3 regions of the Demequina muriae genome follow, and region 1 is predicted to be linked to each of the others. Evidence: predicted binding sites of a transcription regulator. Region 1 holds the regulator's gene; each other region holds the start of a gene.
The links. The regulator HspR, encoded in region 1, represses chaperone genes until heat shock. The targets are predictions, from matches to a motif close to AAGTTGAGTCNNNNNGACTCAACTT.
Positions count from the first base shown of each region.

Region 1 (9,669 bases):
CGCGCTCCGCCGCGGGTGTGGGCATCACCGAGGCGATCGACGACATGGCGGTGCTGTTCCGTGCCGCTGGCTTCGAGTCCGCGCCGATTCGCTCGATCCGCGCCCTGTGCGAGGGCTGGACTGCTGGCACCATTCCCACGATGGATGCCCCGGCGATGACCGATGCGGAGTCCGGGCTCGGCACCGCCGAGTACCTCTCTCAGCGCCTCGCTGAGGTGTACGGCGCCGCAGCGCGTCTCGCGCAGGTGGTGGGCGAAACCTATGCTCTCGTGATGGTCGACGTGTCTGTCGAGAGCACAGATCCGTGGCAGCGCATGGCGCGCAATGCTGCGACGGGTGCCGCACTTCGCGGCACCTATGGCGAGGGCCACCCGATGGCGCGCCTGGGCGACGGACTCTACGCGGTGCTCGTTGAGCGCGGCGAGACGCTCGGTGCGGGCCTCGCGTCCTTGCGGGACCACCTGTCTGACCGGGCTGCGGCCATGAAGGTCGACAGTCTGATGCGTCAGCCTCCGCGCGTGTGGATCGAGTCTCTCCCCGGTACCCACGCGTACGCCTGCGAGCTCGTGGAGTCGCTGCAGCGGTAGGAGACGTCACCCCGGACGAGGGTCTGGCACCGCGCTGAGGGCGGTGCCAGACCCTCTCCCCGTTTCAGGGGGGGGTCACGCCCGCCTGTTGTAGGCGCGGATCGCGAGCGGCGCGAACACCACCACCAGACCGACGCACCAGGCGAGTGTCCAGGCGACGTGGGTCTGCCACTCGCCCATGCCGCCCCAGAGCGCACGCAGGGACTCGATCAAGTGCGTGAGCGGGTTGGCGTTGGAGAACGCCTCGAGCCACCCCGGCATGGTCGACGGGTCGACGAATGCACTGGACGCGAAGGTGAGCGGGAACAGCGTCATGAACACGATGCCCTGGACCGACCGCTCCGACCTCGCGATGAGCCCGACCAGCATGGGCGCCCACGCGAGGCACAGCGCGAACAGGATCGCGAGCAGGCAGCCGGCAAGGAAGCTCACCACGTCGGTGGCGATGCGGTAGCCCAGCACGTAGCCCGTGCCGACCATGATCGTGATGAGCAGCACGTACCGCACCACGTCCCCGAGCGCTGCGCCCAGCAGCGGAGCGATCCGCGAGATCGGCAGAGCGCGGAACCTGTCGAAGATGCCCTTCGCCATATCCGAGTTCAGCTGGATGCCGATTCCCACGGACGCGAAGGCGATGTTCTGCCCGATGATGCCGGGGATCAGGAAGACCAGATAGTCGCTCGCTGAGCCGGCGATCGCTCCGCCGAAGATGTACGTGAACAGCAGCGTGAACATGATCGGCGACAGCGTGACGTCGATGAGGCCTTCAGGAGTGCGCCACGTCTTGACGAGCGACCGCTTGGCGAGCACCCACGAATGCCGGAACACATCGACCGGGCCGCGGGGGATGATGTCGATCGCCCGGGTCACGCTCTCGGTGGTCATGCCGCCTCCTCGCCATCGCGCGCCTCGCTCGGCACCCGCTGTCGTTCTCCCGTGAGCGTGAAGAACACCTCGTCGAGGCTCGGCAGCTGCAGCGACAGCTCCGTCACGGGAATCCCGTCGCCGCGGAGGCGTGCGACCACGTCAGCGAGCGCGCCGTCGTCGACGACCGGCACGGAGTACTCGCCGGGCCGATGCTCATCGATCGGTGCGCCGTCTGCGGCGACCCCGGCGAGGAGGTCCCGCACCGCCTGGGCGTCGGCGGCGTCCGCGGGCCTCACGCGGAGAGTCTGCGAGCCGACCACGCGCTTGAGGTTGTGCGCCGTGTCATGCGCGATCACCTGACCGTGGTTGATCACCACGATGTCGTCTGCCAGGGCATCGGCCTCTTCCAAGTACTGCGTGGTGAGCAGCACCGACGTGCCTTGGGACACGATGTCCCGCACCACGTCCCACATGTCCTCGCGCTTGGCGGGGTCGAGGCCAGTGGTGGGCTCGTCGAGGAACACCACCTCCGGATGCCCGGTCAGCGATGCCGCCAGGTCCAGGCGCCGCCGCATTCCGCCCGAGTAGGTCTTGAGGGTGCGGTCCGCAGCGTCGGTGAGGTCGAACCAGGACAGCAGGTCCTTGGCACGCGCCTTCGCATCGGCGCTCCGCATGTTCAGCAGCGCCGCGATCATCAGCAGGTTCTCGCGACCCGTGAGCTCCTCGTCCACCGAGGCGTACTGCCCGGTGAGTCCGATGCGCTTGCGGACCTCCGCCGGCTGGCGCTCGGCGTCGAAGCCCGCCACTCGCGCGCTGCCGCCGTCGGCACGCAGGAGGGTCGCAAGAATGCGTACCGCGGTGGTCTTGCCGGCGCCGTTGGGGCCGAGCACCCCCAGCACGGTGCCACGAGGCACGGTGAGGTCGACGCCTCTCAGCGCCTTCGTGTCCTTGAAGTTCTTGACGAGGCCTTCTGCCTCTACTGCGTTGTCATTCGCCATGGCGCCAGACTAGGTCCGCCCTGTGACATCCGCGCGGCTGTTCGCCAGGGGCGTGAGGGCCGATGCGCGGGTCAGGGAAGGGCCCACACCGCGAGCTCGAGACCGCTCGGGTCCGTGAAGTGGAACCTGCGCCCGCCGGGGAAGTCGAACGGCTCGCGCGTGATGGAGCCGCCGGCGGCACGCACCGAGCCGAGCGAGGCCTCGAGGTCGCGGGAGAACAGCACGACGAGCACTCCGCCCGGCTGGACCACTCCGACCTCCGACAGCCCGCCGCACTCGCGGCCGTCTGCGGCGACGATGCCGCGATAGCCGGGGCCGTACGGCACCATCCTCCACCCGAATGCCGCCTCGTAGAAGCGCTCGGAGGCGTCGAGGTCGGTCGCAGGGATCTCGACGTAGTCCGGCGCATGATGAGTGTGGGGCGACTCGGAATCGGCCATGGGCTCATGGTCGACCTGACGCGCAGCGTCGTCAAGAGGTCCGGCAGAAAGCCGTCTCGCGCGCGAGCGGCTCAGTCCTGCGCGTTGCGAGACGCAGAGCGCCACAGCACGAGCGAGCGGCCCTCGTCCTTGCGTGCGCGCCTGCCGCGCTCGACGATCACCACGGACCCGGTGGGGCCCGACGCGAAGATTCGCGATCCGGTGTCGGCTCGTGGGCGCAGCTTCTCGACCTCGGTCTCGAGCCGATCCACGCGCTTCTGCAGCGCCAGGATGCGCTTGATGCCCTCGAGGTTGATGCCCTCGTCCTGGCTCATGCGCTGGATCTGACGGAGCGTGGCCACGTCGCGGAGCGAGTATCGCCTGCCGCCGCCGGGGCGTCGCCGAGGGATCACCAGCCCCAGTCGGTCGTACTGCCGGAGCGTCTGCGCGTGCATGCCCGCGAGCTCAGCGGCGGCTGAGATCAGGAAGACGGGCTCGTCGACATCGGGAGTGTCCACGGCGCCTCCTTCCTTGGCCGCACCTGCGGTGCGCTCAATCTATCGCCGATGCGCGCATCGGCCGGTCTACTTCGCCGCGTCGCGGTACAGGTCCTTGCGCGGTTCATCCTTGGCGGTCTCCAGGGCGAACGCCTGCAGCACCTCCTTGGCCTTGCGGGAGAGACGGCTGGGCACCGCGACCTCGACCGTCACGAGCAGGTCGCCCGCGCCGTCCTTCGCCTGGAGCCCGCGTCCCTTGATGCGCAGCGTCTTGCCGCTGGGCGTGCCCGCGGGAATCTTGACCTTGACCCGGCCGCCGTCGAGCGTCGGCACCTCGACCGTCGCGCCGAGCACGGCCTCGTCATAGGTGACGGGCACGGTGATGTGCAGATTGCGTCCGTCGGCGGAGAACACGGGGTGCTTGGCGACGCGCACCGTGAGCAGCAGATCGCCCGCCGGTCCGCCGTTCGCGCTGGGCCTGCCCTTGCCTCGCAGCCGGATCTTCTGGCCGTCGCGCACGCCCACGGGGAGTCGGGTCGTGATGTCGCCGGTTGCGGTGCGCAGCGTGATGGTCGCGCCTTCGGTCGCCTGGCGGAACGAGACCTCGGTCGCGGCCGCGATGTCCGTGCCCTTGACCGGACCGCGCTGGAAGCCCCCGCCGAACAGGTTGCCCAGCATGTCCTCGAAGCCCTGCGCGCGGTACTGCGGGCCACCGGCGCCAGGTGCCCCCGGCCCACCGGCGCCGCCGCCGAACATGCCAGAGAAGACGTCCTCGAAGCCGGCGCCGCCCGGGCCTCCAGCCTGGAACCTGGGCCCCCCGCCGCCCATCGCCCGCACGGCGTCATACTGCTGGCGCTGCTTGGGGTCGGACAGCACGCCGTAGGCCTCGCCGACCTCCTTGAAGCGCTCCTCTGACGTCGTATCGCCGAGGTGGCGGTCCGGGTGGAGGTCACGTGCGAGCTTGCGGTACGCCTTCTTGATCTCGTCCGCGCTCGCGTCCTTGGAGACGCCCAGCGCCGCGTAGAAGTCCTTGCTGAACCAGTCCTGACTCGTCACTGCACGCCTCCTCTCGGCTCGCTTGTGGGAACTTACTCGGGCTGCGACACGATGACGCGCGCGGGGCGCACCACCCGGTCGCCGATGCGGTGGCCCGGCTGGGCCACATGCTGGACCGTCGGAACCTCGACGTCAGGGGAGGGCTGTGACATGAGCGCCTCGTGGAGCTGCGGGCTGAACTCCTCGCCCGCCGCCCCATACGTCGACCAGCCGAAGCGGCCGAGTGCCTCTTCCACCTTGGTGGCGATGGCCTTGAACGGCCCGTCCTCGAGGTCGCCATGCTCGCGCGCGGCCACGATGTCGTCGAGCGCGGGGATGAGCGCCTCGACCACCTTCGCGGTGGCGACGTCGCCGGCGGCCTCACGATCGCGGTCCACGCGCTTGCGATAGTTCACGTACTCCGCCTGGAGTCGCTGCAGGTCCGCAAGGTGCTCCGCGGCCATCTGCTGGGCGCGGTCGATCGCATCGGCCGCTCCCTGCTCGTCCGCGTCGGCGTCTCCGTACTCGCCGTCGTCCATGCTGGCGGCGGCCTCGTTGACGATCGCCTCCGCGTCGGCCAGCGGGTCGTTGTCGCCCCCCTGATCGGGCTGGGGGTTCTCGTCGGGCGTCTGGTTGTTGTCAGTCATGTGAGCCTCCGTGAGCGGCCGCGGCGGCGGACGTGGGGCGTGCAGCCCCACGCCCGCCGGGTAGCGGTGCTACTTCTTGTCGTCTTCGTCGTCGACGATCTCGGCGTCGACGACATCGTCGTCGGCGTCGGGCGTGGGCTCCTGGCCCTCGCCGGCCGGTGCACCCTCGGCGCCCTCGGCGTCTTCAGACTGCTGAGCGGCGTAGACCGCCTCGCCGATCTTCTGCGCCTTCTCGACGAGCGTGTCGTGCTTGGCCTTGATGTCGGCCACGTCGTCGCCCTCGAGCGCCGTCTTGACGTCGGCGATCGCGGACTTGACCTCGTCGGCCGTCTCCGCAGGAACCTTGTCCTCGTTCTCGGACAGGATCTTCTCCGTGGAGTACGCGAACGTCTCGGCGTTGTTGCGGGTCTCTGCGTCCTCGCGGCGCTTCTTGTCTTCTTCCGCGTGCTCCTCGGCGTCCTTGACCATCTTCTCGATGTCTTCCTTGGACAGCGCCGAGCCGCCGGTCACCGTGATGGACTGCTCCTTGCCGGTGCCGCGGTCCTTGGCGCCCACGTGCACGATGCCGTTGGCGTCGATGTCGAACGTGACCTCGATCTGCGGCACGCCGCGCGGGGCCGGCGCGATGCCGCCCAGCTCGAAGGTGCCGAGCATCTTGTTGTCACGGGCGAACTGACGCTCGCCCTGGTAGACCTGCACGAGCACGGATGGCTGGTTGTCCTCCGCGGTCGAGAAGACCTCCGACGACTTGGTGGGGATCGCCGTGTTGCGCTCGATGAGCGTGGTCATCACGCCGCCCTTGGTCTCGATGCCGAGGCTCAGCGGGGTGACGTCGATGAGCAGCACGTCCTTGCGCTCACCGGAGATGACGCCGGCCTGCAGCGCGGCTCCCACGGCGACGACCTCATCGGGGTTGACGCCCTTGTTGGGCTCCTGGCCTCCGGTGAGCTCCTTGACGACCTCGGTCACCGCGGGCATGCGGGTCGAGCCGCCCACGAGCACCACGTGGTCGATCTCGGACAGCTTGATGCCGGCGTCCTTGATGACCTGGTTGAAGGGCGCCTTGGTCCGCTCGAGGAGGTCCTTGGTCATCTCCTGGAACTGCGCGCGGGTGAGGCGGGTGTCCAGGTGGACGGGCCCGTTCTCTCCGATCGACAGGTACTGCAACGAGATGTTGGTGCTGGTCGCGCTCGACAGCTCCTTCTTGGCCTGCTCGGCCGCCTCGCGCAGGCGCTGCACCGCGGACTTGTCCTTGGCCAGGTCGATGCCCTCGGAGTTCTTGACCTCCTTGATGAGGAAGTCGACGATGCGCTGGTCCCAGTCGTCACCGCCCAGGCGGTTGTCACCGGCGGTGGAGCGCACCTGGATGGTGGAGAAGTCGTCCTCGTCCTTGCCGACCTCGAGGAGGGACACGTCGAACGTGCCGCCACCCAGGTCGAAGACCAGGATGAGCTCGTCCTCCTTGCCGCGGTCGAGCCCGTAGGCGAGCGCGGCGGCGGTGGGCTCGTTGACGATGCGCTGGACCTTGAGGCCCGCGATCTCGCCGGCGTCCTTGGTGGCCTGGCGCTCGGCGTCGTTGAAGTACGCGGGGACGGTGATGACGGCCTCGGTGACCTTCTCGCCCAGGTACTCCTCGGCGTCGCGCTTGAGCTTGCCGAGGATGCGCGCGGAGATCTCCTGTGCGTTGTACTTCTTGCCGTCGATCTCGTGCGACCAGTCGGTGCCCATGTGGCGCTTCACGGACGCGATGGTGCGGTCCACGTTGGTGACGGCCTGGCGCTTGGCGATCTCGCCGACCAGCACCTCGCCCGTCTTCGAGAACGCGACCACCGACGGGGTGGTGCGGGCGCCCTCGGCGTTGGCGATGACGGTGGGCTCGCCGCCCTCCAGCACGGTCACCACGGAGTTCGTGGTGCCCAGGTCGATGCCTACTGCTCGTGACATTGGTGTCCTCCTTCTTGTGCGGTCGTTCCGACCGCGACGTCTGCCGGCTCGTAACTTGAGCCGCCTACGCTCAAGTATCCACGTCGCGCCGGGCCTGTCAAGCCGGAAGGCCAAGAGTTGAGCCCTTCACGCTCAACATTGGTACTCAGGCGCCCCCGCCGCCGAGGTGCCAGGCGGGCCTCGACTGGCATGTGTGGCCCCGAGTAGCCTCCGGAGCATGACGACACCCGCCGATGCTGCCGCCCACTTCGCGGCCAAGCTCGCCTTCGAGACCGATCCGTCCGACGTCCACGCAGCCCTCGAGGCGGCCGATGCGCGGCTCGTGCTGGTGGACACGCGAGACCAAGCGGCCTGGGACCAGGGGCACGCTCGCGGTGCCCTCCACATTCCCAAGGCGCAGCTCCCGGCGCGCATTCCCGAGGTTGCCGAGGCCGGCAGCGAGATCGTCGTGTACTGCTGGGGGCCGGGGTGCAACGGGGCGACCCGTGCCGGGCTGATCGTCGCCGGTCTCGGCTACTCCGTGAAAGAGATGATCGGCGGGTTCGAGTACTGGGCTCGCGAGGGCATGCCAGTCGACCAGGTCATCGAGGTCGAGGGTCGGCGCGTGGACGTGGACGCGACTCGTGCGCCCGACCCGCTCACGGCGCCGGCTGGCCCGGCGGGCGAGCGCATCGCCTGCGACTGCTGAGGGGCGTGCAAGGGACTCGGATCGACTGAGCGCGCTCGCCGGCGCTGAGCACCCGCGGACCGCTCGGGTCTCAGATGATCCGAGTGCGGTGTTCGCTCGGGTGGGGTGCCGGCTTTGGGACCGGGTGGGCCGAGGGGCCTACAGCAGCCGCCCGTCCTCCATCCGCACCACGCGGTGCGCCATGGACACGGCTTCGTCCGGGTCGTGGGTGACGATGATCGCCGTGGTGCCGGCCGCGAGCAGGATGCGCTTGACCTCGCCCGCGAGGCGCGCGCGGAGACTCGCGTCGAGCGAGGACAGGGGCTCGTCCAGCGCGAGCAGGCGCGGCCGCGGGGCGAGGGATCGCGCCAGCGCCACACGCTGGCGCTGGCCTCCCGAGAGGTCGGTGACGGGGCGCTCCTCGTACCCGGTGAGACCGACCATCGCGAGCAGTGCGGCGACCCGCCGTCCCCGCTCCGCGTCGGGCGTGCGCTGCATCTCGAGCCCGAACGCGACGTTGCCGGCGACGGTGCGGTGGGGGAACAGCTGGCCGTCCTGGAACACCATCCCGAACTGGCGGCGGTGCACCGGCACGTGGGTGAGGTCCTCGCCGTCCCACTGCACCACGCCCGATGCGGGGGGCACCGTCCCGACCACGGCGCCCAGCAGCGACGACTTGCCGCACCCGGACGGGCCCAGGAGCGCGACGATCTCGCCCCGCTCGACGCGCAGTGACACCGAGTCCACCGCCACCACAGGCGGTCGGCCCGGGTACGTCACCGTCAGGTCCCTCACGTCGAGTCCCGTCACAGGTCCGCTCCCACCTGGGTCCGCAGACCCTCCGATGCCATCATGACCGCTCCTGTCATCGCGGCGAGCACGACGGCGGTCGCGAACGCCATGCCGATGCTCTCGATCCCGGGGCGACCCAGGAGGCGGTAGATCGCCGTGGTGAGCGTGGGGCTCTCCGGGCGGGCCACGAAGGTGGTGGCCCCGAACTCGCCGAGGGCGATCGCGAAGCCGAATCCGGCGGCGAGACCGAACGGCTTCTTGAGCAGCGGCCAGTCCACGGTGCGCCACACCCGCCACGGCGAGGCGCCGAGGGTTGCCGCGGCTGCGCGCATCTGCGGGGAGATGCCGCGAGAGGCCGGGACGAGGGTGCGCGCCACGAGCGGCAGGGCGACGACTGCCTGGGCGATCGGCACCAGCCACCACGAGCCGCGCAGGTCGACCCCCAGCACGGAGCGGTTGAGGGTGAGCAGCATCCCGAGGCCCACGACCACCGCGCTCACCCCCAGCGGGAGCATCACCACCGAATCGAGCAGCGTCGACCGTCCGGTGCGTCGCGTCAGCAGCGCTGCGACGATGAGGCCCAGCCCCGTCGCGATCGCAGTCGCGACCGACGCTGCCGCCATGGAGTTGACGGCGGCCTGCCACATCGGCACGGGCAGCCCGCCCAGCCCGGACTCGGTCAGCAGCGCGGCGTAGTGGTCCAGGCCATAGCCGTCGCGGGTGCGCAGCGACCTCTCGACCAGCGCCCACATCGGCGTCGCGAGCACTGCTGCGAGAACGGCGAGGATTCCTGCGACCCCCCATCGGTCGCGGCCGGCGAGTGGGCGCGTGCCGTCGAGCCGGCGCGTGCCGAGCGAGCGCTCGCGCCGCCGCCTCGCCCACTCGGCGCCTCCGAGAGCGAGGGCGACGAAGGCGAGCTGCAGCACCGACAGCACCGCCGCCGCGCGGAGGTCGAGGAACTGATTGACCTGCAGGTAGATCTCGGTCTCGACGGTGCGGACGCGGGTGCCGCCCAGGACCAGGACCACGCCGAACGACGTCGCGCAGAACAGGAAGACGACGGCCGCGGCCGAGCCGATCGCGGGCGCGAGGGCCGGCAGCGTGACGTGCGCGAAGGCACGTCGACGGTCGGCGCCGAGCGTGCGGGCAGCCAGCGCCGTCGACGGGTCCATGGCCGCCCACGCGCCTCCCACCACGCGAATCACGACGGCGACGT
Region 1 is NZ_JAUHQA010000001.1:1,550,630-1,560,298, forward strand. Features, by position in the region: gene QQX02_RS07255 (hypothetical protein) at 1-587, shown strand, start outside; gene QQX02_RS07260 (ABC transporter permease) at 663-1,472, opposite strand; gene QQX02_RS07265 (ATP-binding cassette domain-containing protein) at 1,469-2,452, opposite strand; gene QQX02_RS07270 (VOC family protein) at 2,524-2,892, opposite strand; gene QQX02_RS07275 (heat shock protein transcriptional repressor HspR) at 2,964-3,389, opposite strand; gene QQX02_RS07280 (DnaJ C-terminal domain-containing protein) at 3,456-4,424, opposite strand; gene QQX02_RS07285 (nucleotide exchange factor GrpE) at 4,457-5,050, opposite strand; gene dnaK (molecular chaperone DnaK) at 5,120-6,994, opposite strand; gene QQX02_RS07295 (rhodanese-like domain-containing protein) at 7,212-7,682, shown strand; gene QQX02_RS07300 (ABC transporter ATP-binding protein) at 7,821-8,471, opposite strand; gene QQX02_RS07305 (ABC transporter permease) at 8,468-9,669, opposite strand, start outside.

Region 2 (9,669 bases), 480 kb from region 1:
CGGCGTCCGCGAACGCCAGGACGATCGGCGCGATGTCGCCCTCGCGGTAGGCGGTCAACGCCTGGTGGTATCCCTCGATGTTGGCAAGGAGTCCCGCCGAGACGGGCAATGCCAGGTTGCGGGTCACACCGGTGCGGCGGAGCATCGCCTGCGCGAGTGCGCGGCCTGTGCGCCCATTGCCGTCCGTGAAGGGGTGGATCGTCTCGAACTGGGCGTGAGCAATCGCGATGCCCACCAGCGGGGGGACGTCATCGCGCATGCAGAACTCGACGAGGTCGTCAACGAGGGCCGGCACGCGCGAATGGTGTGGGGCGACGAACTCAGCGCCGGCGGGGCTCTCCGCGCTCGTTCCGATCCACACGGCCTCTTCACGCCAGACGCCTGGGGGATGGCGAGGCTGGTGCTCCATGAGCACGCGGTGCATCTCGAGGATTGCCTCTGACGAGAGTTCGTCCGACAGAGAGATCGCAGCCTGGAGGCTCCTCGTATTGGCGGTGACCTGCTCTGCGTTGCGCCCTGACTTCATCCCCAGCTCCGCGCTGAAGATCGCTCGCGCCGACGCGGTCAGGTTCTCGATCTGTGAGGACGACGCAGCCTCCGATCTCAGCAACACAGGCGCGAAGGAGCCGATGCGCGAGCCGAGTTCGGCGTCGAGGCGGCTCAACTCTTGCTCGGCCACACGCGCGTTGCCTGCGACACCGGGCTCAAGCGTCGGTGTGCGATGAGCAATGAAGGGCGGCACCGCGGCGGCGTAGCGCAGGGCCGCAGCGCTCTCCTCCGCCCGTGCGCCCCAGGACGCGGCCGAGCGCCACGTGTGCTGTTCCCACTCAAGGGCAGGCCACGCGAATGACGTCATACAACCTCCGTCCACTATTATGAGTTTCAGGGTAACTCATAATTTTCGCGAGAGAAGTTATGACTTACGAGGATTGCCCCGCGAGTTCCAGCACCGTCGCCTCTAAGGCGTCCAGCGCGACCTCGACGTCGTCGGCACACACCGCCTCGTCGCGGTGGTGCGAGATGCCGTCCTTGCAGCGGATGAAGAGCATGGCGTAGTCGCACAGGTCCGCGATCGCCATGGCGTCGTGGCCGGCCTTCGACAGGAGCCACATCGGCTCGGCGTCCCCCGTGGACCGAATGCCGGCCTCGACCGCAAGCGCCAGCTGCTCCCCGACCTGCGTGGCGCGAGCCTCATGTACCTGCCGCACCCCAAACGACAACTGCCGCGCGGCCGCTGACTTGAGACCCTTCTCCGCGATCTCGTCCCAGACCCGGTCGCGCACCGCATCGGTCTCGGCTCGCAGGTCGAGGGAGAACTCCACGCGGCCCGGGATCACGTTCACGGCCCCGGGGAACGCCTGCAGCCGACCGACGGTGCCGACGGCGCGGGCGTCGCGCGCCAGCACCTCGACGGCAGACACCACCTCGGAGGCGCCCAGCAACGCGTCGCGGCGGCGCCCATACGGCATGCCGCCCGCGTGGCCCGCCTCGCCGATCATCTCCAGCTCGAACCGACGCGCGCCCATGATGCCGCGCACCACGCCCAGCGACCGCTTGGCGTCCTGCAGCAGCGGCCCCTGCTCGATGTGCGCCTCGAGGTAGCCCACGATGGGCCGCCCCACCAACGACGCTTCGCCCACACGCGACGGGTCCAGCCCGAAGGCCAGAAACGCGTCATGCAGCGTCACGCCATGCGCGTCCTGCAGTGTCCACCACCCGTCCTCCCACGTGCCGGCCACGGCGCACGAGCCCAGCAGGGTGCGCCCAAAGCGTGTGCCCTCCTCGTCCGCGAAGCCCAGCACCTCGATGCCGAACGGCAGCTCGACCCCCCGCGCCCGCAGCCGCCCGACGACTGCCACGGCCATGAGCGTCCCCAGCACGCCGTCGTAGCGCCCCGCGCCCGGCACCGTATCCAGGTGAGAGCCCAGCAGCAGGACGGGCGCATCGGCCGTGGGCCCCGCCAGGGTGCCCCGCTGATTGCCCGCCGCGTCCTGCCAGGCGGTGAGGCCCGCATCGGCCATCCACTCGCCCACGGTCCAGTTGGTGCGCGCGTGCTCGGGTGTCAGGTAGCTGCGCTCGATGCCGTCCACCGCAGCCGAGATCTTCGCAAGAGCGTCGCACCGCTCCAGCACCTCGGCCGCGTCGAAATCGCTCATGCCGATGCCCCGTACACCTCGTACGCCGCGTCCACGCCGGCGCCCGCAGGAGCCCGGTGCCCTGCTCGACGCAGCACGGTCTCCAGAGACGCGAGCGTCTGCAGCACTGCATCGGTCCTCGCGTTGTAGCCCATGGTGCCGATGCGCCAGATCTTGCCGTGCAGGGGCCCGAAGCTGGTCCCGATCTCGATGCCGAAGTCCTCGAGCATCGCGCCCCGCACGGCGTCCGCGTTGACACCATCCGGGATCTTGACGCCCACGATGTTGGTCATCTTGTAGGCGAGCTCGCCGAACGGCTCGAGCCCCAGCGCCGTGGTCCCGTCCAGCATCGCGCGGCCGTGCAGCTGGTGCCGTGTCCAGGACTCGGCAAGCCCCTCTTGGAGCAGGATGCGGGCGCACTCGCGAGCGCCGAACAGCATGGTGGTCGCCTCGGTGTGGTGATTGAGGCGCCGCTCGGACCAGTAGTCGAAGATCTGCGCCATGTCGAGGTAGTTGGAGCGGATGGGGTGCGCGGAGACGGGGTCGCCCACGTCGCGGATGCCCTCCTCGATGGACTTGCGTCCCTCGATGACCGCGGCGGCGCGCTCGGAGAACGTCACCGGCGCGGAACCCGACGGACCGCCCAGGCACTTTTGCAGGCCGGAAGTGGCGACGTCGATTCCCCACTCGTCGACGCGGAACTCGTTGCCGCCCAGCGTCGCGGTGGCGTCGGTGTAGAGCAGCGCGCCGTGCTTCTCGCACAGATCGCCCAGCCCCTCGAGAGGCTGCGCCACTGTGGTGGACGTGTCGCCGTGCACGATGGCGACCACCTTGGGGCTCACATCGGAGATCGCCGCCTCGAGCGCCTCCTCCGTGAACACACGCCCCCACTCGGTCTCGATGGTGTGGACCTCGGCGCCCGCGCGGCGGCAGATCTCCGCGAGCAGGTGGCCGAACCGTCCGAAGATGGGCACCAGCACCCGGTCGCCCGGCTCGAGCAGCGACACCAGCGCCGCCTCGATGCCCGCGCGCGACGTGCCGTCGACCACCATGGTGTGCACGTTGTCGGTGACGAACACCTGCCGGTAGAGGTCCATGACCTCGTTCATCGTGTCCGTCATCCACGGGTCGTATTGACCCACCAGCTGCGCGGACATCGCCCGCAGCACGCGTGGATCCGCGTTGATGGGGCCCGGGCCCATGAGCAGTCGCGGCGGCGGGTTGATCGATCCAGGTATGGTCACCTGCCCATCATGCCAAGACCTACGTTACCTGTGGGTTTCGAGACGGCGGCCGATGCGCGGGCTGGCCTCTGCCCCCGGTGTCACCATGCGCGCGATCTACTGCAGCGCGTCGACCCACCCCAGCGCGATGTCGATCAGCGCCAGGTCGCTGCCGCGCGGGCCCACCAGGCTGAGTCCCACAGGCCCGCCGTCGAGTTCGAGCAACGGTAGGGACAGCGCGGGACGCCCGGTGATCCCGGCGACTGCGGTGATGCCGAGGGTCGCCTCGCGCACCTGCTGCAGGCGCTCGGCAGAGGCGTCGAGGGGCGGTGCGACGGAGCTCGCCGAGGGGAGCAGCAGGATCGCGTCGCCCAGCGCGGCGTCGATGGCCTCGCGAACCTGACGCTTGGCCTCGAGCGCCTCCTCCTCTTGCGCAGGCGTGACCGATGCGGCCCACGCGAAGCGTTCGGCGACGTCCTCCGCGAGCGCACCCGGGTGGAGGCCGATCCATTCCTGCCAGGATCGCGCAGCCTCCGCGGACTGCGTGGAGCGGAAGATGCGGAACAACTCGGCGGGGGCGGGCACGCTGACTGGCTCCAGCGACGCGAACAGCCCATGAGCCGCGAGAGCGTCGATCACGTCCCCCAGTCCGTGGCGCACGTCCGCATCGGCGACCTCGAACAGTGCGGCCGCCACCACGGCCTGGTCCGACGGAATCGCGCGCTGCGCTGAGGCATCCAGCGTCGCCGCGGCGGCCGCGCGCAGCGTCGCTCCGTCGCGGGCGAGCCATCCAGGGGTGTCGTACGAGGGCGCGAGCGGGAGCACGCCCTTCAGAGAGACGGCACCGTGCGTGGGCCGCAGACCCCAGAGGCCCTGATAGGAGGCCGGCACGCGGATCGAGCCCGCCGTGTCCGTGCCGAGGCCGAGGGTCGCCTGCCCGCTCGCGACGGCCGATGCCGGGCCAGACGACGATCCGCCAGGGATGGCTCCCGGCGCGGCCGGGTTGGGCGGCGTGCCGTAGGCGGCGTTCTTGCCCGCGATCGAATACGCGAACTGATCCGTCTGGGCGATGCCCTGCACGGATGCGCCGGCGCTGAGCAGGGCGGCGAGCGCATCGGCCGGGCTCTCCTCGACCGTCGCCTCGGCGAGGTAGGCCGGGACCCCGGCGCCGATGCGCTGGCCGGGTACGGCGACGATGTCCTTCACGGCGACGGTCGCGCCCGCGAGAGGACCGTCGGCGGTGGTCGCGGGCACCAGCGGCGAGCCGAGTACGCGCCAGATGCGCGTATCCATCGCGGGCGGTGGCGCGCTCACGTGCGCGGCGGTGATCACCCAGCCGCCCGGGGTGGCGTCCTGGTCTCCGCACCGCTCCCACAGCTGCGTCACGAGCCCCCGGCCGCCCTTGTCCGGTGCGTTGACGGACGTCACGTACGCGTGGGTCTCCGTGATCGGGCGCACCTGAATCTCCGTGACCGTGCGCGCCGGCGCTCCCCCGCGGCCGGTCCGGAACCGGTCGATGTTCTCCCGGCCCACCAGCAGTCCGCTGCCGTCGCCGCGCATCACGTCGGGTCCGGTCGCGAAGAAGGCGCCCAGTCGCTCGAGGTCGTCGTCCATCAGCGCGGCCTCGTAGGCCCAGAACGCGTCGAACAGTTGCGGCGGCGGCTCGACGCCGTCAGGCAGGCCCACGAACCCCTGGAGGTCGTGAGCGATGTCTTCTGCCGGGTGCTCGCTGGGGTCACTCACCGGGCACCGCCTCGAAGTCGCTCATTCGGATCATCGCGTGCACTCCTTGCACCAGGTCCACGACCTGGGAGATACGGAAGTCGGTGGCGGCGCTCAGGTACGCGTACGCCAGGTGAGGCTCCATGCCGTAGCGCGCGGCGAGGATCGCCACGGCCTGGCGCACGCACCCGCGCATGGCCTCGTCCAGGTCCGCATCGAGTCCGGTGGGGATCAGATAGTCAGTCGACTCACCGAGAGGGCTCGCCAGTTCGCCGAAGGACCGCAGCGCCTCGCGTTCCGGCACCACGTCGAACCGCACGGTGGCTCGCAGCGAGGCCTCCAGGGCCGTCAGCGCGACCTCGCCGTCACCTTGGGCGAAGTGCGGATCGCCCAGGTACGCGAGCGCATCGGGCACCTGCACCGGCAGGTAGAGCCGCGTGCCGGCCACCAGCTCCTTGATGTCGAGGTTGCCCCCGTGCGGGCCTGGCGGCACCGAGTGAGCGCGCTCGTCGGTGTCGGTGGCGACGCCCATGATCCCCATGAACGGCGCGAGCGGGAACCCCGTGGTCGGTCGCCCACCGTCCCTGCCGGGAAGCCAGCCGCGCCACGTGCCGGCGGTGTCCTTCCCAATCCGCGTGAACACGCTGACATTGTCCGGCCCCGGTGGCATCTCGCCAGGCAGTGCACCGCGACCGTGGCGGCTCGAGATCACGCCGTACGGCACTCGCGGGGTGAAGTCGAGGAAGTCGATGACCAGCAGGTCCCCAGGCTTCGCGCCGCGCACCGCGATCGGGCCGGTCACCACGTGCGGGCCGTCGTCTGCTGTGCGGGACCCCGACTCGGCGAACTCGGACGCCTCGGCCAGCACCGCATCGGCCGTCACGCCGTGGCTGCCGAAGAAGGCTCCCGGGTCCGACCCCTGATCGGGCAGCAGGCCCTCGTGCGACAGCGTGTCCACCACCACCGTGGCACCGGGATCGACCGTCAGCACCGGCGCATCGTGTTTCGCAGGGAGGCGGCCCCACAGTGCGGTGTCGCGTCCCGCGGGCAGGTAGACCGCGCCCTCGGGTACTCGTTCGCCCCTGCGCAGCACGCCCGCGAAATCGCCCATCCTCACGTCTCCCGCCTGGTCGGTGCCCTACTCTTGTTCGAGACTACCGGCGCCCCGGCCAAGGATGGCTCCACCGCAGTTCCGGTGCGGGGCCATCATCCACGAGGAGGCCGCCATGCGCGACGCCCTGCGACGAGACATCGCCCGCACGCACCTGGGGCTGATGCTCGCCCTCACGTTCTCCACCGGCGTGATCGACGCGGTGGGCTACCTCGGCCTCGACCGCGTCTTCACCGGCAACATGACGGGCAACGTCGTGATCCTCGGCATGGCCCTCACGGGAGTCGACGGCCTCCCCGTCCTGGGCCCCGTGCTCGCACTCGTCGGATTCCTCCTCGGCGCGGCCGTCGGCGGGCGCACGCTGCGCACCTTCGACGCGGGCTGGTCGCACAAGACCACCGTGCTGTTCTCGATCGTCTCGGCCGTGCTGGTCGCCTCCGCCATCACCGCTGCCGTCGAGTCCGAGCCCCCGCACGTGCTCACCTTCGCGATCACCACTGCGCTCGGAGCCGCCATGGGCCTCCAGGCCGCGGTCGCCCGTCACATCGCGGTCAAGGACGTCACCACCGTGGTCGTCACCTCCACCATCACAGGGCTTGCCGCGGACTCCTTCGCCGGCGGCGAGGGACTCAACTTCTGGAAGCGACGCATGGGCGCGATCCTGCTCATCGGTGCGGGCGCCTGCGCGGGGGCACTGCTGCTGCAGGTCGACATCGCTGTCGGCATGCTCGCCAGCGCGCTCATCACGGTGGTGGTCACCATCGTCGGCCACGTCTCGCGCCCCAAGCCCGGCGACCTCGCCGAGGCCACCGGCCTGTAGCTCCGCGGCTCCCAGCCGAGCTCTCGCATCGGCCGCTCCACCCCCTTGACTGCGAACCACTTTTCATTCGACGCGCCGCGCCAGGAACCGCGACAGCCCGTTGAACCGGCGCGTCGCGGCAAGAAGTGGTTCGCAGTTCACGGGTGCCCGATCTCCCTCAGCGAACACGGCCGCTCAAGAGTTGCGCGCCCTCGACTCAAGTCTTAACATGAGTGACATCGGCTCAACTTTGACGCCGACGCCGCCGAGGAGGCGGTGACACGACACTTTTCAGGAGGTTCACCATGGCACGAGAGGTCACTCGTCAGACGGTCCCGGCGACGGCTCAGTCGCTGTGGCAGGACGACTTCAACCGGATGGTCCGCCAGTTCTTCGGGGACTCCGACGCATCGCTCGCGGGCGCCTTCAGCCCCGCCCTCGACGTGGAGGAGAACGAGGACGGCTTCACCCTTCACGTCGAGATTCCCGGCGTCTCACCCGACCAGGTGGACGTGTCCATCGAAGAGAACGTGCTGACCGTCGCTGGCCAGCGCGACTTCTACTCCGAGTCCAACCCGGACGGCTTCAAGCGCGTCGAGCGCCGGTTCGGGCGGTTCCACCGCGCGGTGCGTCTGCCCGACCGCGTGGACCCCGACCGCATCGAGGCGGCATACCGCGACGGCCTGCTCACCATCACGGTGCCCAAGGCCGAATCCGCGAAGCCGCGCCGCATCCAGGTCGCGACCTCGTAGGACGCGACTCCACTCACGGCCTCGACGGCCGGCTCCGGCCGACCGTCGGGGCCTTCGTGCGTCATGGCCGAGGCGCACTCCAGTCGACGTCGCTCAGCTAGTGCACCCCCGCTCGACCCCTACACCGCCGACCACCCGCCGTCCGAGGGCAGGATCGCGCCGTTGACGTTGTGGGCGTCGTCAGACAGCAGGAACGTGATCGAGGCCGCCAGCGATTCGGGACCCACGGGACCGGGCATCGCCGCCATTGCGGTGCGGATGCGCCTGCCCCCCAGGTCCGAGTCGAAGCTCGCCTCGATCCCCGTGATGACCGGCCCGGGCGCGACGGCGTTGACGCGGATCCCCTGCGGTCCGTACATGAACGCACTCGACTTGGTGAGGCCCACGACCGCGTGCTTGGACGCCGTATAGGCCAGGCCCGCAGCGGATCCGCGCAGGCCAGCCTCCGATGTGATGTTCACGATCGAGCCCGCGTGCGCCTCGAGCATCACCGGCAGCACCGCCCGCGACAGCTTGAACATGCCCGTCGCATTGACGGCCATCACGCGATCCCACACCTCGTCGCTCACCTCGTGGAGCGGGGTCATGTTGTCCATGATCCCGGCCACGTTCGCGAGGCCGTCGATGCGCTCGCCCGCCGCCGCCACCAGCGCGTCGACATCCTCTTGACGTGTGATGTCCGCGACCACCGTCACGAGATCGACTCCCTCGAGCTCCGCCGCCAGCGCGTCGAGGCGTGAGCCGTCGATGTCCGCGGCGATCACCCGCCCGCCCTCACGAGCGATGCGCGACGCGGTGGCACGGCCGATGCCCGATCCCGCCCCCGTCACGATCACGGTCCTGCCAGCGAACCGGCCCTCCGTGATGACCTCCGCGAAGTCGGGAAGCTCGAGCTCGTCGTCCTCCCCAGAGTCCGGTGCGGCCGATGCGGGGGCTGGCTCAGCCGGGGCGGTGGACGGATCGTAGGCTTCCGCCTTCACCACCAGCTGGGCGATCTTCTCTTCGGTGAACTGGCCCTTGCTCATGGGGATGAGCCGCTTCATGGCGAAGTTCCGCACCGGCTTCAACTGTGACTCGTCGGAGCCCGCCTGGGCCAGCATCTCCCGGAGCACCGGCCCGCCCTGGGGATGCGACAGCCAGTCCTTGATCTTGGTGTCCCCGCCGAGGCCGGTGGCGCCCGGGCCGTCGGCGGCCGGACCCGTCGACGCCTCGGTGACGGGCGCCTGGTTCTCGTCGGTCTTCTTGCTGTCTCGTCTGCCGAACATGGTTCCCTCCGATCTGATCAGACTTTCGCACGGACTCGAGTGGCGGCGTGACGCGCGCCCAGGTAGCCGAAGACGGTGGCGGGGCCAATCGTCGACCCGGCGCCAGGATACGTGCGACCCATGACCGATGCCGTGGTGTTGCCCGCCGCGTACAGGCCCTCGATGGGCACCCCGTCCGTGTCGATCACCCGCGCATGCTCGTCGGTGAGGAGCCCGCCCTTGGTGCCCAGGTCGCCGGGGACGATCATGAAGGCGCGGAACGGCCCCTTCTCGATGGGACCGAGGTTGGGGTTCGTGAGCGACGGGTCGCCGTAGTAGTTGTCGTAGGCGGTGCGGCCGCGATCGAAGTCCTCGTCCACTCCGGTCGCGCAGAACCCGTTGAAGCGGTCGACCGTGCCACGGAGGACCTCGGGCTCCATGCCCAGGCGCGCGGCGAGGTTGTCGAGCGTGTCCGCCTCAACCACGGTGCCGGCCTTCTTCAACTTCTTCAGACCCGTGAGCGCGACATTGTTGAGGAACTTCTTCTGGTGACGGCGGTCGAGAATCATCCAGCTGGGAATCGCGGGCACCTCCTTGTCGCGCTCGAGGATCGCGTGGCCGACGTCGATGTAGCTCGCGGACTCGTTGCAGAACCTGCGCCCTGACTGGTCGACGATGATCGA
Region 2 is NZ_JAUHQA010000001.1:2,033,887-2,043,555, reverse strand. Features, by position in the region: gene QQX02_RS09560 (Fic family protein) at 1-856, opposite strand, end outside; gene QQX02_RS09555 (allantoate amidohydrolase) at 921-2,156, opposite strand; gene QQX02_RS09550 (pyridoxal-phosphate-dependent aminotransferase family protein) at 2,153-3,379, opposite strand; gene QQX02_RS09545 (AtzH-like domain-containing protein) at 3,476-5,101, opposite strand; gene QQX02_RS09540 (acetamidase/formamidase family protein) at 5,094-6,191, opposite strand; gene QQX02_RS09535 (YoaK family protein) at 6,307-7,011, shown strand; gene QQX02_RS09530 (Hsp20/alpha crystallin family protein) at 7,296-7,742, shown strand; gene QQX02_RS09525 (SDR family NAD(P)-dependent oxidoreductase) at 7,862-9,007, opposite strand; gene QQX02_RS09520 (FAD-binding protein) at 9,025-9,669, opposite strand, start outside.
Region 2: the regulator HspR is predicted to act here: its motif matches at 7,217-7,241, upstream of QQX02_RS09530 (Hsp20/alpha crystallin family protein).

Region 3 (9,669 bases), 630 kb from region 1:
CGGGCACGGTGGGCCGTGCCGCGCTCGACGCGATGGGTCTGGCCCCCGCGGTGGCCGCGTCGACGCTCGTGATCGCCACCCCCGACGGCCCGCGGCTGCGTTCCGACGCCGTGGCGAGCGTCGCATCGCGCCTGGGCTGGCCCTGGCGCATCGGCGGAGCAATCCGGTGGATTCCCCGCACGATCAGGGATGGCGTGTATTCCGCAGTAGCGGCGAGACGCCCTCGGCGGCCCGCCGATGACCCGGCCTGCGGCACTCCCCCTGGGGAGCTCGTGACCGAGTGGCGTGCACGCCTCGCCACTACTGAGGACGTCGAAGCGATCACTGCCGCATCGCCCGGCCGTCACCGCTCGCCATAAGCGACTAAGGCCGCCCTCCTCCTGCGTTCTTGCCGTCCTCGCCTGGGTTCTCGGGCTTGCCCGTGTCCCCCGACGATCCTGACTTTCCTGTCTTGCCTGAATCCTCGGCCGGTCCCGGCTCCGCGGGCGACTTGGAGTCGCTCGGGGACCCCGCGTCGGCGGGCGGGGCGGCGTCCTCAGGCTTGGCGGGAGCGCCCGAACCGCCCTTGCTCTCGGGCTTGGCTCCACCATCGGACTGGCCGGCGTCTCCAGAGGCGCCGCGGTCGTCACCGACGGGCGGGCGGGTCTGCTGCGACTTGCCAGCATTTCCCTCTGCCGCAGCATCGGGGTTCTCGCTCGTCACGCCGTCAGTCGCTGCCGGGTCGTTGCCGTTCCCGATGGCTCGTGCGCGCTCGGCGACGCCCTGGCCGAACTCACGGCCCTCCAGGTCGGTCTCCGACATCCACATCAGCATGGCCGACACTTGCTCGCGAACCTCGCGCGACTGATCGGACCCTGCCGACGCCACCGATTCGGCGGCGGCCCTGAGCGCCTCGGTCGCCTCGGGGTCGAGCTCGTCGGTGGCCTGCTCGGCGTGGACGAGCGCGCCGTCGACGTCGCCCGTCTCGAGCAGCACCCGCACCTCAGCGAGGCGCTCATGCGCGCCCCCATTGTTGATGCCCACCGCTTCGAGGGCGCGGTCGAGCCCGTAGAGCGTGTCCCCGGGCGCAGCGCCGTCAGCGGCAGCGGCTCCCGCGAATCCCACTCCCACGAGACCGGCGCCTGCCACGATGGCGACGAGGCGCCGCGACAGCGCCGAGCCACGTCGCGGAGAAGGCCGGGCGTGGGCTCGTGCGACGCCACCATCGGTCGTCGCAGGAACCGCCCGGGACAGTGCGACCGCCATGGCGGCCACCTGATCATCTGACGGAGCGTCGGCGGACGTCGACCGCAGCGCGGCCATCACCGGACCAAGCTCCGCGAGGCGCGCATCGGCGATCGCGCGGCCGGAGAACAGCGCGTTCAGGTCGCGGTCGGAGAAGTGCTCGTCAGTAGTCATCTCACTGTGGTCATCGCTCGACGGGCCCCGGACGTTACGCGTCATCGTCAGATTCTTTTCCAGGAGTGTCAGAGTCGTCGCGACCGAGGGCGTCGCGCAACGCGCGGACGGCGCGGTTCTGCAGCACGCGCACCGCGCCCTCCGACTTCTGCAGCACCTCGGCGGTGTCCTTCACGGACATGTCCGCGACGACTCGCAGCATCAGGACATCACGCTGCATCGCGGTCAGTCCCCGAATCACTGCGCGCAGCTCCATCAATGAAAGGTCGCTGAGCGCCTCGGACTCCACGTTGCCGAGGAACCTCTCGTCAGCGATCGTCGACAGGTCCACCTCGCCGGTGACCGGCGCCGTACGACCGTGCGATCTCCACGCGTCCTGCATGCGACGGCGCGCGATCGTGAAGGTCCACGCCCGGAACCGATCTTCATCTCCCTCGAACCGGTGGATGTCGCGCGCAATGTTGAGGAAGGTCTCGGAGACGACGTCCTCCGCCTCGCCTGGCACACCAGATCCCCGCACGAAACCGTGCAACGGGCCGTAGAGGTCACGGTAGATGGATTCCCACGCCCAGGTGGCACCCTGGCGGGCCGCCGCCAGCGTGGCAGGGAAGTACTCGCCCAAGGTCACGGCCGAGCCACCTCCCCTCTCTTCGCATCATGGCACGACGAGGTCGACGCAGTGCACCACCGTGTGCACGCGTCGCACAACGAAGAAGACTCCCCACCTGATGGTGAGGAGTCTTTCCGTAGCCCCGACGGGATTCGAACCCGCGCTACCGCCTTGAGAGGGCGGCGTGCTAGGCCGCTACACAACGGGGCCCTAGCGGTCCGCCCAACCTGCGGCGAACGCGAGTCACGATGATAGCCGATGTTTCGACCCTTGCGCTAATCGCGGCCGCGCACTCGACCACGGGCCACGATAGCGAGCTCCTCGGCTGTCCCTCCGCAGCCCGCCTTCTCCTTCTCGCCACCCTCTCCCCCGCATCGTCCGTCGCCTCCTGTTGCCGAGCGTAGGTGAGTTATGTAAACTTGAGTGCATACGGCTCAACTTCGAGCCTCATGTCAGATCAAGCAGGAGGTTCATCATGACCACCCCACAGCAGGCGCCCCAGGCCGACCAGCAGCCAAGCGCCCTCGAGCAGTTCGGCCAGGACTTCACCGCCCTCGCCGAGTCGGGCTCTCTCGACCCCGTCATCGGCCGCGACGAGGAGATTCGCCGCGTCATGCAGGTCCTCACCCGGCGCACCAAGAACAACGCCGTGCTGATCGGCGAGCCCGGCGTGGGCAAGACGGCGATCGTCGAGGGCCTCGCCCAGCGCATCGTCGCCGGCGACGTTCCCTCGTCCCTCAAGGACCGCCGCGTGATCGAGATCGCCATGAGCTCGGTGGTCGCGGGCGCCGCCTACCGCGGGCAGTTCGAGGAGCGACTCAAGGCCATCCTCACCGAGGTCGAACAGGCCGAGGGCCGCATCCTGCTGTTCATCGACGAGCTCCACACCATCGTGGGAGCCGGCAAGGCCGACGGCAGCGTCGACGCGGGCAACATCCTCAAGCCGATGCTCGCGCGCGGGAAGCTGCGCATGATCGGTGCGACCACGCTCGGCGAGTACCGCGAGCACATCGAGACCGACTCCGCGCTCGAACGCCGGTTCCAGCCCGTCTACGTCGGCGAGCCATCGATCGAGGACACGGTCGCGATCCTGCGTGGGCTTCAGGAGAAGTACGAGGTCCACCACGGCGTGAAGATCACCGACGAGGCGATCGTCGCCTCGGCCCGCCTCTCCGACCGCTACATCTCGGACCGGTTCCTGCCGGACAAGGCCGTCGATCTCATCGACGAGGCCACCAGCGCTCTCAAGATGCAGCTCGACTCGATGCCGATCGAGTTGGACCGCGCGCGCCGCCGGATCATGCAGCTCGAGATCGAGCGCACGCAGGTGGCGAAGGACAAGTCCCCCGCCGCCCGCGCACGACGCGACGAGATCGACGCCGACATCGCGCGCCTCAAGGCCGAGTCGGACGAGCTGAACATGCGGTGGGCGCGCGAGAAGGACCTCATCGTCCGCGTCTCGTCGGCGACGGAGCGGCTGGAGTCCCTCCGCGGCGAGCTTGACCGCGCCGAACGCTACGGCGAGCTGGAGCGCGCCGGCCGCATCCGCTACGGCGACATTCCGGCGGCGGACAAGGAGATGGCCGATGCGCGGGCTGAGCTCGAGGCGATCCCCGCCGAGGAGCGCATGCTCCGCGAGGAGGTCACCGGCGACGACATCGCCAGCGTGGTGGCGAAGTGGACCGGCGTGCCTGTCGAGAAGCTGCTGACCGACGAGTCGTCCAAGCTGGGCCAGCTCGAGGACCGCCTCCACGAACGCGTGGTGGGACAGCATCGCGCGATCGCGAGCGTGGCCGATGCGATCAGGCGCGCCCGCGCGGGGCTCGCCGACGAGCACCGGCCCATCGGCTCGTTCCTGTTCCTCGGCCCCACGGGTGTGGGCAAGACCGAGCTGGCGCGCGCTCTCGCGGAGCAGCTGTTCGACGACGAGCGGGCGATGATCCGCATCGACATGTCGGAGTACATGGAGAGCCACGCCGTCGCGCGCCTGATCGGTGCGCCCCCGGGGTACGTGGGCTACGACCAGGGCGGACAACTGACGGAGGCCGTGCGGCGCCGCCCGTACAGCATCGTGCTGTTCGACGAGGTGGAGAAGGCCCACCCCGACGTGTGGAACGTGCTGCTCCAGGTGCTCGACGACGGTCGCCTCACCGACGGTCATGGGCGCACGGTGAACTTCACGAACACCATCCTCATCATGACGTCCAACCTCGGCTCCGACATCGTGCTCGGATGGGACGGCGTGGACCGGGCCGCGCTCGAGGCGAACCTGCAGGTGGCGCTGCGCACGGCGTTCCGGCCCGAGTTCCTCAACCGGCTCGACGACGTCGTGATCTTCGACCGCATCGACCCGTCCGCGATGGGCGACATCGTGGAGACGGAACTCGCGAAGGCCGTCGCACGGATCGCCGCGCAGAAGGACATCGCGCTGACCGTCACCGACGCCCTTCGGGAATCGCTCGCGCGCGACGGCTTCGACCCCGCGTTCGGGGCGCGTCCGCTCAAGCGGCTCATCCAGACCCGGGTGCTGAACGCTCTGGCGAAGGAGATCGTGGACGGCACCGTCGGAGAAGGCGATCAGGTGCGCGCCGACTGGGACGGAGAGCAGGTGGTGCTCGAGTCCGCATAGGGCCAACCGGGGACGCCGATCGATTACCGTGGTCGGCGTCCCCGTCCCCGCCCCCTGCCTCGTCGACGCCAGAGGGCGGCTGATCCGAAGGATCTCGATGATGCCTCGCACCGCAGTCCGCTCGCACGCGGCCGTGATCGCGCTTGCGCTGGTGGCGGTCACCGGCTGCGCGTCGCCCGCACCCGTCGCCGAGGCGCCTGAGCCGTCGGCCCCGTCGGTCGCGCCGTCCTCGTCTCCCGCTGCCACTCCCACGGCCGCGGATCGGGCGACCACGCGCGAACTGCGGGAACTGGAGGCGGAGTTCGAGGCTCGCGTGGGCGTGAGCGCAGTCGACACCGAGACGGGCGCCACGGTCGAGTTCCGTGCTGACGAGCGCTTTCGCTTCGCGTCGACTCTGAAGGCGTTCGCTGCGGCCGAGCTGCTCCGCACCGCGGCACCGGATGAGCGCGAGACAACGGTGACGTGGACCCAGAGCGACGTCGATCGGGCGGGCTACTCGCCCGTCACGAGCGAGCACATCAGCACCGGCCTCAGCTTCATGGAACTCGCCGAGGCGGCGGTGCGCGACAGCGACAACGCCGCCATGAACCTCATTCTCGAACGGCTCGGTGGCCCGTCCGCCCTCGGTGAGGGTCTCGCGGCCCTGGGCGACACGACGACTCGGGTCGTCGACGACGAACCCGATCTCAATGACGTCGATGCTGGCAGCACCGATAACACCACGACACCAGCGGCATTCGCCGAGAACCTGCTCGCGTTGAGCGATCCCGAGAATCTCGCCGGTGACGACTACGACACCCTGATCGACTGGATGAGCGGCAATGCGACGGGCGATGCGCTGGTGCGCGCAGGTGCGCCGGCCGGCTGGACCGTGGCCGACAAGTCGGGGGGAGCCGGGCCGATGAGGAACGACGTCGCGATCGTCTTCCCACCCGACCGCGCCCCAATCGTGATCACCGTGCTGACCGAACGCACGGACCCGACGGCGGAGTATGACGATGCGCTGGTGGCACGCGCGGCCGAGATCGTCCTGAGCCAGTTCGAGTAGCGCGTGCGACGGGCCGCCCTGCCACCGTCACCCACGCCCGCGCATCGGCCCGGAGACGAGAAAAGGCCCGCCGTAGCGGGCCTTCTCTTCTGGCTGGGGTACCAGGACTCGAACCTAGACTAAATGAACCAGAATCACTCGTGCTGCCAATTACACCATACCCCAACGCCCTCGGGCGGACCCGAGACGAAGGCCGAGCAGCAAGCCCGGCCGACGAACCACTCTACCCTGCATCGGCCGCCTGTCCAAAACCGAACGCGCGAGCGCGTCGCGCGCGGCGCGTCAGTCCCAGTACACATCGGCGAGGCTCTCGGCCTCGACGATTCCGCCCCTGATCAGGGCGTTGCAGGCGGTGCCGAGCGCGTCCATCACATCGGCGAGATCGTCCCCGTCGCCCCACGGTCCTTTGACGGCGGCGCTGATGGTCACCGGGCCGCACTGGATGGCCTCGGCCCGCGTCATGTACGTGCCCCGGTCGAGCGCCGCATCCTCCTCGCCGACGCGCACAGCGACCGCGCCGCCGCTCACCGTCAGCCCCACTGACTGCGCAAAGGTGCCCTGCGATGCGGTCACCACCGGCACCCACACGGTGCCCTCGCTGGCGACGTCCGCCACCAGAGCGAGAGCCTCGTTCCAGCGCATCGACTCCTCTGCGTCTGCTCCGGCGGACCGGTCGTGTCGCAGCAACGAGATCTCGTGAGTGACCTCCGCCGGGTGCTGCTGCACCCACACCTGCTCAGCGACGGTCACGAGGAAGAGCTCGTCGGCCCGTGCCGCCGCGACCGCCCGATCGACCGCAGCGTCATCCGCGGTGTCGACGGGCGTGCGGGGCAGCGTGCACGTGGCCTCACCGCGCAGCGCCTCCTCGACCACGCTGCCACCCCGGCCGAGGTAGAGGTCGGGTTGGCGCAGCATCGGCACGGGCGCGCTCGGTGTGGCGGTCGCGGGCTCCAGGCCCAGGTACTGCGCCACCGTCCCGAGCGAGTCCTGGTGATCGACGATGCGCGCCTCGTAGGAGAAGCCCCGCTCCCCGAGGCATTCGACGAGCACGCGCCTATCGCTCCACTCCTGGTAGACGACGGCGGTGGTCTTGGCGGCCGTGGCGGTGGGCGGATCGGGCTCCGGCAGAGGATCGGCACGGTCGTCGGGCCACGCCAGCACCATGCCAGCTCCCACGACCACGAGCGCTGCGGCGGCGACGAGGACCATGCGCGTGCGGCGTACGCGTCGCGGGGCCGAGAGCCGCGGTCGGTCGCGCGCGGCGTGCTGGTCCTCGACGACCACGTACTCCTGAGTCACCCGTCACCTCGCCTCGTCGCGCCCCTCACTTCGGACCCTACCCCTGCGGCCCCGCGGCGGCGAGAGTGGACGGTCACCGTCCGCAGAAGCCCTCGGTGATCGCCCGATGCGCGATCGCCGCCGGTCCGTCCACTCCCCCACGGGACGCGGCCCAGGATGGCCACGCCGCGATCTCGATCTGGACGCCGGCGCACGTGACGACGTCCGGCATCACGCCCGCCGTTCCCGGGACGATGCGGGGCGCACCCTCGCGCCCCACGCGCACCAGCAGCGCCGTGCCGTCGCTCGCGAGTCCCGCCACGTCGGCGTACGACGCGACGCGCATCGGATCGTGGGGAATCCACACCATCGCGGCACCGAGCTCTTCGTTCACACGCGCGAGCTCCGCGTCCCACTGCCCATCGGCGGCAGGCTCCGCCCGCCCGGCTCCCACGAGGGCAGCCGATTGGACCGCGCGCACGGGGTCCTCTCGCAGGTACAGCACTTCGGCCACGTACGCACGGAAGACCGCGTCCGCCCTCGCGCCGTCGACCGCCTCTGACACGGCCCTGGTGTTGTCGATGTAGACGAGGTGCGACGGGGACGCGCACCCACCGGCGCTGGACTTCGCCGTCAGCGCAGTGCGCCAGGAGTCCTGCTCCGCAGGGTCGAGGAGGGCGAGCGTGTGGGCATTGCGCATGGTGGCGGAGGCGATGTCCGCGCCGGTGGGGGCCGCCGCGATGTCGAGCAACGACGCGACGCGGCCTGCACGCCCCGCTTCTCGTTGGGGATCGGCCTCGTAGGGCAGCCCACGCTCCTGCATGCACGCGGCGACCTGCTGCTCGTCGGTCCACTCGTGAAACAGGAGAAGCGTCTGCTGCTCGTCCGTGAGGATGGTGCCGGACCGGACCTCGGGAGTGGGATCCTCCTGGACCACCGGATCACCTTCGGAGAACTGGTCGATCCCGACCAGCACGGCGACCGCGATGGCGATCACGCCGAGCACGCGCCACGGCACATGCCACCGCCGGAGAGGTGGCGGCCGAGCGCCGCTGCCCTCTCGCCCTTCGACCACGTCGACGGTCTCCATCGCGCTCCCGTGAGCGCCCGAGCACGCCGCGGGTGGGGACCGGCGCCGTTGCGCTCTCGATACGACGATACGTCGCCAGAGAGCGCGGGGCCAGAGATGAGCGAGGTCCTCCTGAGAGCAGCCGCCGTGCGCCGTTACCGGAGCGCGGAGAGAACCTCGTCCAGTCCGCTGACGCGCACGACGCCCGCCGACGTGGGCGCCGTCTCTTCTGCCGTCCCTCGGCGTGCGCCGGGTCGGTCGAGCCACACGCCGGTCAGCCCCGCAGCGGCTGCGGCGCCCGCGTCGATGTCGGGCTCGTCCCCCACGTAGGCGACCTCTGCCGGGTCGAGGCCCAGGCGACGCACGCCCTCGACGAACACCCGCGCATCGGGCTTGCCGACGCCGAACGTGTCGACCCCCACGAACACCTCGACGCGGTCGAGCCCGCAGGCAGCCAGCTTGAGCTCCTGGTAGGCCGAGTCCGCGTTGGTGACGGCGCCGTAGGGGATGCCAGCCTCATCGAGGGCGTCGAGGAACGGTGCCGCGTCCTCGAATGCGCGCCATCCCTCACGGAAGTGACGCTCGAAGCGGGCGTCCCAGACGTCGTAGGCCTCGTCGTCCATGGGGTCGCCCCCGAACTCGGCATGCAGCTCGTTCGCGCGCCGCTGACGCTGCTCGCGGTGCGTCATCTCGCCGCGCGTGTGAGCCCGGTACCAGCCGGAGCCGTCCGCGCGCCAGAACTGCACCAGCAACTCGGGGTCGATCCCTTCGCTCAGATACTCCTGCGCGACAGCGATCAGGGCGTGACGGAAGGCGCCGCGCGTGTCGACGAGAGTGTCGTCGACATCGAGCAGCAGGCCCCGGACCGGGCCGCCCGTCACAGCCCTGCCGTCACAGCGTCGCGCGCAGGCGACGCAGACGAACGAGCGCGTGATCCTTGCCGAGGATCTCCATCGACTCGAACAGCGGCGGCGACACGAGCCGGCCCGTGATCGCCACCCGCAGCGGCCCGTACGCGAAACGGGGCTTGATTCCCATCTCGTCCACGAGCGTCGCCTGCAGCGCCTGCTGCTGACCCTCCGCGTCGAACTCCTCGAGCCCGTCGATCACGCGGATCGCGGCGTCGAGCACCTCGGCGGCGTTCTCCGGAAGCTTCGCGAGTGCGGCCTCGTCGTGGGTCAACTCCTCGTCGCCCACAAACAGGAATCCGAGCATGCCGGGAGCCTCGCCCAGCAGCGTCATGCGCGTCTGCACCAGCGGCGCGGCCTCGGCGAGAATCTGCTCTTCGTGCGGCAGGAGCTCGCGCGTGTCCGCCGTGGAGAGATGCCCACTCGCGTGAAGGTAGGGCGCCATGCGCACCACGAACTCACCGACGGGGAGCTTGCGGATGTGCTCGGCGTTGATCGCCTCGGCCTTCTTCAGGTCGAACCGCGCGGGGTTGGGGTTGACGTCCCGGATGTCGAAGGCCGCGACCATCTCCTCCGGCGTGAACACGTCGCGGTCGGGGCCGATGCTCCAGCCCAGCAGCGCCAGGTAGTTCAGCAGTCCCTCGCGGATGAAGCCGCGGTCGCGGTGCAGGAACAGGTTCGACTCGGGCGCACGCTTGGAGAGCTTCTTGTTGCCCTCCCCCGTCACCA
Region 3 is NZ_JAUHQA010000001.1:2,177,483-2,187,151, reverse strand. Features, by position in the region: gene QQX02_RS10235 (thiol-disulfide oxidoreductase DCC family protein) at 1-359, shown strand, start outside; gene QQX02_RS10230 (hypothetical protein) at 364-1,443, opposite strand; gene QQX02_RS10225 (RNA polymerase sigma factor) at 1,433-2,026, opposite strand; tRNA gene QQX02_RS10220 (tRNA-Glu) at 2,146-2,218, opposite strand; gene QQX02_RS10215 (ATP-dependent Clp protease ATP-binding subunit) at 2,484-4,637, shown strand; gene bla (class A beta-lactamase) at 4,738-5,685, shown strand; tRNA gene QQX02_RS10205 (tRNA-Gln) at 5,776-5,850, opposite strand; gene QQX02_RS10200 (hypothetical protein) at 5,968-6,984, opposite strand; gene QQX02_RS10195 (hypothetical protein) at 7,058-8,053, opposite strand; gene QQX02_RS10190 (HAD family hydrolase) at 8,188-8,913, opposite strand; gene gltX (glutamate--tRNA ligase) at 8,924-9,669, opposite strand, start outside.
Region 3: the regulator HspR is predicted to act here: its motif matches at 2,425-2,449, upstream of QQX02_RS10215 (ATP-dependent Clp protease ATP-binding subunit).